DNA from 2 places in the Mesorhizobium sp. WSM4830 genome. Region 1 is predicted to be linked to the other one. Evidence: riboswitches for the same ligand, from Rfam matches in the RefSeq annotation. Region 1 holds a riboswitch; the other holds the start of a gene.
What was found. Region 1 has a riboswitch for S-adenosylmethionine ahead of AC0L2Y_RS11955 (O-succinylhomoserine sulfhydrylase). Riboswitches for the same ligand answer to the same signal wherever they lie in the genome.
Positions count from the first base shown of each region.

Region 2: it holds a riboswitch for S-adenosylmethionine, as region 1 does, so the genes downstream of both, metX (homoserine O-acetyltransferase MetX) here and AC0L2Y_RS11955 (O-succinylhomoserine sulfhydrylase) in region 1, are expected to answer to the same signal.

Region 1 covers NZ_JBVVQI010000007.1:125,269-128,474, forward strand. Annotated here, with positions in the region: gene araD1 (AraD1 family protein) at 1-233, shown strand, start outside; gene AC0L2Y_RS11945 (hypothetical protein) at 261-713, shown strand; gene AC0L2Y_RS11950 (2'-deoxycytidine 5'-triphosphate deaminase) at 730-1,824, opposite strand; SAM riboswitch at 1,960-2,037, shown strand; gene AC0L2Y_RS11955 (O-succinylhomoserine sulfhydrylase) at 2,108-3,206, shown strand, end outside.
Region 2 covers NZ_JBVVQI010000004.1:225,143-228,348, forward strand. Annotated here, with positions in the region: gene metW (methionine biosynthesis protein MetW) at 1-261, opposite strand, end outside; gene metX (homoserine O-acetyltransferase MetX) at 434-1,603, opposite strand; SAM riboswitch at 1,696-1,773, opposite strand; gene hisC (histidinol-phosphate transaminase) at 1,912-3,021, shown strand; gene AC0L2Y_RS08070 (prephenate/arogenate dehydrogenase family protein) at 3,027-3,206, shown strand, end outside.

The DNA of each region.
Region 1 (3,206 bases):
ACATGTCGCACACCATTGGCAATCTCGAGCATCACCACTTCAAATACTCGGCGTTCCGCCAGCCGGGCGACGTGCATGTACACATGTTCGGCACGGCGACGCTGTCCTTCGCCGACGGCATCAGGACCGAGGCCGGTGACGTATTCGAGATCGAGGCGCAGGATTTCGGCCTGCCTCTGCGCAACCCGCTCGAAATCGAGCAGCCGGTGAAGGTCGCCGTGAAGGCATTGTAAACTGGTGACAGAATTCAGGGGCGAAAAATGAACGGCCTGCGGATTGGCACCGTGTTCGTAGGTTTAGTCCTGTTCCTCGCCTATTTCTCCCCAGCGGCTTACAGCGCCGGACAATGCAGCGCAAAATCCTATCGCGAAGCCCGGATGTCGATGACTAACCGGCTTCTGGCCACCGGCTATTCGAAATCGCAAGTGAGCTTTCTGATGCGCAACGCGGATCGCATGACGTCCGCACTCCGCGCTGACAGACTGAACGACAATGGCAGGGCCTGCGGTATCGACTCCGCCAGAGCCCATGTGCTGGGATGTCTCGGCAAGCAATTCTTCCCCTTGCAGTCCAGCTCAAGCGCCTCACTTGACGACGAGAAGCAAACCAGAGGATTTTGGGGGAAGAAGCGACTGGCAGTGCGAGAACTGCTCTTTATCGGTCAGTTTCATGGCTGCCTTGGCGCCGCGAAAGAATATCTGTTTCGCGGCTGACGGCTTGCGAACAAGATCAGCGCGCGGCGCGGAAATGCTTGGACAGTTTCAGGCCCTGCGCCTGATAGTTCGAGCCGAGGTCTGTGCCGTAGAGCGCTTGCGGCCGTTTCAGCATGTGCTCGTAGACCAACCGTCCGACGATCTGGCCGTGGTCGAGGATGAACGGCACTTCGTGGCTACGCACCTCGAGCACCGCCCGGCTGCCGGTGCCGCCCGACGCCGAATGGCCGAAACCCGGGTCGAAGAAACCGGCATAATGGACGCGGAACTCGCCGACCAGCGGATCGAAGGGCGTCATTTCGGCGGCGTAGAGCGGCGGCACATGCACCGCCTCGCGCGACACCAGAATATAGAATTCGTCCGGATCGAGCACCAGTTCGCCGGCGCCGCTCTTGTAGAGCGGCTCCCAGAAATCGACGACATCCTGCGCGGCGCGCTTGTCGACGTCGACCAGGCCGGTGTGGTGCTTGCCGCGATAGCCGACCAGCCCATCCTTGTCGCCGTCGAGGTCGATCGACAGCGCGATGCCGCCGCCTGAGATGTTGGGCGGTTCGGTGGCGACCAGCATCTCGGCGCGGTGCAGTTCGTGCAGCTCGCTTTCCGACAAGAGCGCATTGCCAGTGCGGAACCTGATCTGCGACAGCCGCGAGCCTGTCCGCACCACAATCGGGAAGGTGCGCGGGCTGACCTCCAGATAGAGCGGGCCTTCATAGCCGGCGGCGATCTTGTCGAACTCGTGGCCACGGTCGGTCATCACCCGGGTAAAGATATCGAGCCGCCCGGTCGAGCTCTTCGGGTTGGCCGAAGCCGAAATATGCGCGGGCAGCGCCAGGCTTTCGAGCAGCGGCACGATGTAGACGCAGCCGGTTTCCAGCACAGCACCTTCGGCGAGGTTAATCTCGTGCAGCTTCAGCCGGTCGAGCTTGTCGACAACTCTGTGGTCCGGGCCGGGCAAGAAGGAAGCACGCACCCGCCAGGCCTTGTCGCCGAGCCTGAGGTCGAGGCTGGCCGGCTGGATCTGATCGGCATCGAGCGTGCGCGTCGATTTCAGCGCGCCCGTCTGGAACAGCGCGGAAATATCCTGATCGGGAAGAATGCCTGTCTGCCGCAAGGGTCTGGCTCCGTTCGAACGCCGGGCGAGGTCTTGTTCTGTCGCAGGTCCGACCGTGGACGCCTTTGGCACCTGCTTGGTACAACCCTCTTAATCATGCCGGCAATTGACGCAAGCGTGGCGCGGGTCTAAAGCTCGTTATCCCGTGGTGATTTGGCCGGTCGGCTTGCAGCCACGTTAAACAAGTCGCTAAAGGACCGTCGGGCCGCAAGGCCATATGGACCGGTTGCGACTTTCGCGACCGGTTTTTTGTTGTTTGGACCAATTTTGGTGTTTGGATAGAATGATGACCAAGAAGCGCGACTGGAAGCCTCAGACCGCACTCGTGCATGCCGGGACGCTGCGTTCTGGCTTCGGCGAGACCTCCGAGGCGATGTATCTCACCCAAGGCTATGTCTACGAGACGGCGCAAGCGGCGGAAGCCCGCTTCAAGGGCGAGGAGCCGGGCTTCATCTATTCGCGTTATGCCAATCCGACCGTGGACATGTTTGAAAAACGCATGTGCGCGCTGGAAGGAGCCGAGGACGCGCGCGCCACTGCATCCGGCATGGCGGCGGTGACGGCAGCATTGCTGTGCAGCGCCAAGGCTGGCGACCATATCGTGGCGGCGCGCGCACTGTTCGGCTCCTGCCGCTGGGTGATCGAGACGCTGGCGCCGAAATATGGCATCGAGGCAACGCTGGTCGACGGCACAGACATCGCCAATTGGCAAAAAGCGGTCAAGCCGAACACCAAACTGTTCTTCCTGGAAAGCCCGACCAATCCGACGCTGGAAGTGGTCGACATCGCCGCCGTCGCCGCACTTGCCAACTCGATTGGCGCCAGGCTGATCGTCGACAATGTCTTCGCCACGCCCTTGCAGCAGAAACCCCTGCAGCTCGGCGCCCACATCGTCGTCTACTCCGCGACCAAGCATATTGATGGCCAGGGGCGCTGTCTTGGCGGCATCGTCCTGTCGGACAAGAAATGGATCGACGAGAACCTGCATGACTATTTCCGTCACACCGGCCCGAGCCTCTCGCCCTTCAATGCCTGGACGCTGCTGAAAGGCCTGGAGACGCTGCCGCTGCGCGTACGCCAGCAGACGGAAAGTGCCGGCCGCATCGCGGATTTCCTCGCCGAGCGCCCGCAAATCGCCCGCGTCATCTATCCCGGCCGCGCCGACCACCCGCAAGCGGCCGTGGTCAAGAAGCAGATGTCGGGCGGCTCGACGCTGATCTGCCTGGATGTGAAGGGCGGCAAGCAGGCGGCCTTTGCCTTCCAGAACGCACTCGACGTCGTGCTGATTTCCAACAATCTCGGCGACGCCAAGAGCCTGATCACCCATCCGGCGACGACGACGCACAAGAACTTGACCGATGAGGCCCGCGCCGAGCTCGGCA
Region 2 (3,206 bases), on a different contig from region 1:
GACGACGAAATCAAAACCCTTGTCGGGATAGAATTGGAGATCCTTGTCGGCATCGCCCTGGATGACCGACAGGCCCCGCGCCACGCATTCGTTGACGCCGCGCTGCGACAGTTCCAGCCCGCGGCCGTCGACCTTCTTGGTCTCCTGCAGCAATTCGAGCAGCAGGCCGTCGCCGGAACCGACGTCCAGCACCCGCGACTGCGGCGGGATGAGGTCGGCGACGACTTCGAGGTCGACGCGCTGGGCGCGGTTGACGCTCATGCGTTCGGCTCTTGCCTGGCGCATGGTCCTGATCCGAAAAGTCTGCAACTTTTCGGGGCCATGCTCTGATGCCTGGCGCATGGTCCTGATCCGAAAAGTCTGCAACTTGTCGGGGTCATGCGCTGATGCCTGGCGCATGGTCCTGATCCGAACAGCCCGCAACTTTTCGGGGTCATGCGCCGAGCCCTCTCGCCCGCGCGGCCGAGGCGATGAAGCCTCTGATGGCGGCGAACAGTTCCGGCTCGTCGAGCAGGAAGGCGTCGTGGCCGCGGTCGGTCTCGATCTCGACGAACGAGACCGAGGCGCCGGCCGCGTTCAGCGCGTGCACGACCGAGCGGCTCTCCTCGGTCGGGAACAGCCAGTCGCTGGTGAACGAAACCAGGCAGAAGCGCGTCTTGGTGCCGGCGAAGGCATCGGCCAGCCGGCCGCCATGGTCGGCGGCGAGATCGAAATAGTCCATCGCCCGGGTCATGTAGAGATAGGAGTTGGCATCGAAGCGATCGACGAAGGTCATGCCCTGATGGCGCAGATAGCTCTCGATCTGGAAGTCGGCATCGAAGCCGAAGGTCAGCGCTTCGCGGTCCTGCAGGTTGCGGCCGAACTTGCGGTGCAGCGCGGCTTCCGACAGATAGGTGATGTGGGCGGCCATGCGCGCCACCGCCAGGCCCTTTTCCGGCCGCTTGCCATGCTCGAAATATTTGCCGCCATGCCAGTCCGGGTCGGCCATCACTGCCTGCCTGCCGACCTCGTGGAAAGCGATGTTCTGCGAGGAATGGCGGGCACCGGTGGCGATCGGCAACGCCGAGAAGACGCGCTCGGGATAGCTAGAGGCCCATTGCAGCACCTGCATGCCGCCCATCGAACCGCCAAGCACGCTGAACAGCTGTTCGATGCCGAAATGCTCGACCAGCATCAGCTGCGCCCGCACCATGTCGCGGATGGTGATGATCGGCAAGTCGAGCCCGTAGGGCCTGGCGGTGGCGGGATTGGTCGAGGCGGGGCCGGTGGAGCCGAGACAGCCGCCGATGACGTTTGACGAGATGACGAAGAAACGGTCGGTATCGATGATCTTGCCGGGGCCGATCAGCACTTCCCACCAGCCCGGCTTTCCGGTCACCGGATTGGTGTTGGCGACATGTTGGTCGCCGGTCAGCGCATGGCAGACGAGGATGGCGTTGGAGCGGGCGTCGTTGAGCGTGCCATAGGTCTGGTAGGCGATCTGGAACGGCGACAGCAGCGTGCCGGCGTCGAGCTTGAGCGGCTTGTCGGCGCCGAAACGCAACACCGGGCTCGACGGCTGGTCGGCCTCGTTGTTGGTTTTTCGCGCGCGCAAAGCGACCATCACATCTCCTTGCCCGGCCTTCAGTTGTCCACCGGTCTGGGCAACAGCCAGTCAGGGCAACAAAAAACCGGCCATGCCTTCGCAAAGCCGGTTACAAGATGCAAACGGCCCTTTAGCAAGTTGTTTAACGTGGCTGCAAGCCGACCGGCCAAATCACCACGGAACTTTCGCTGCTCTTCTAGGACCGACGCATGGCTTCGTCAACGGCAAGTTCTTGATCCCGAATTGCCGGCCCTCGACATTCCGGGCCACGGCTTGTATTTCCGCTGCGGCTTCCGGATGGAGGCACTCTCGACGGATTTCATGAAATGAGCCAGACACCGGATCAGACACGTCCAAGGCCCCGCGCCGGCATCATGGACATCGAAGCCTATGTGCCCGGCAAGAGCGCGGCGCCTGAAGGTGTCGCCAAGGTCCACAAATTGTCGGCGAATGAGAACCCGCTCGGTCCTTCGCCAAAGGCGATAGAGGCCGCGCGCGCGGTCGCCGACAAGCTCGCGGTCTACCCCGACGGCAGCGCCAGGCGCCTGAGGGAAGCGATCGCCGAGGTGCACGGGCTCAACCCGGCGAACATCGTCTGCTCCAACGGCTCCGACGAGATTCTGGGCCTGCTCGCGCAGACCTATCTCGCGCCCGGCGACGAAGCCATCATCACCGAACACGGCTTCATGGTCTACAAGATCTACATACAGTCGGCCGGTGCCGTCCCGGTAACGGTCAGGGAGACCGATGAACGCGCCGATATCGATGCGATCCTCGCCGCGGTGACGCCGCGCACCAGGGCCATCTTCCTTGCCAATCCAAACAATCCAACCGGCACCTACGTGCCGTTCCAGGAGGTGCGCCGCCTGCATGCCGGCCTGCCGCGAAACGTGCTTCTGGTGCTGGACGCAGCTTACGCCGAATATGTCCGGCGCAACGACTATGAAGCCGGCGTCGAGTTGGTGGGCAGCGCGGAAAACGTGGTCATGACCCGCACTTTCTCGAAATTGGGCCTGGGCGGCGCGCGGATCGGCTGGATGTATGCGCCAATGCACGTGATCGACGCGATCAACCGCGTGCGGGGACCCTTCAACGTCAATGCGACGGCGATCGAGGCGGGCATCGCGGCGATCCGCGACCGCGCCCACATCGAACGCAGCGTCGCGCATAACGAGACCTGGCTGGCTTGGCTGAGCGAGCAATTGGAGGGGCTTGGGCTGCGGGTGACGCCGAGCGTCGGCAATTTCATCCTCATCCACTTTCCCGAGGACAAAAAGCATTCGGCGGCGGCGGCCGACGACTACCTCAGCCAGCGCGGCTACATATTGCGGCGCGTTTCCGGCTACGGTTTTCCCAACGCGCTGCGCATGAGCATCGGCACCGAAGAGGCCAATCGCGGCGTTGTCGCAGCACTCGCGACATTCCTGAAAAGCTAGACACCATGGCCTCACCTATGTTCGAAAAGATCGCGCTGGTCGGCATCGGCCTGATAGGCTCGTCGCTGGCCCGCGTCATCCGCCGCGAGGGGCTCGCCGGCCAAGTCGCGATTTCGACGCGCAGCGACGCGACGCTGGCACGGGCGAGCCAACTCGGCCTCGGCGACACCTACACGACGGATGCG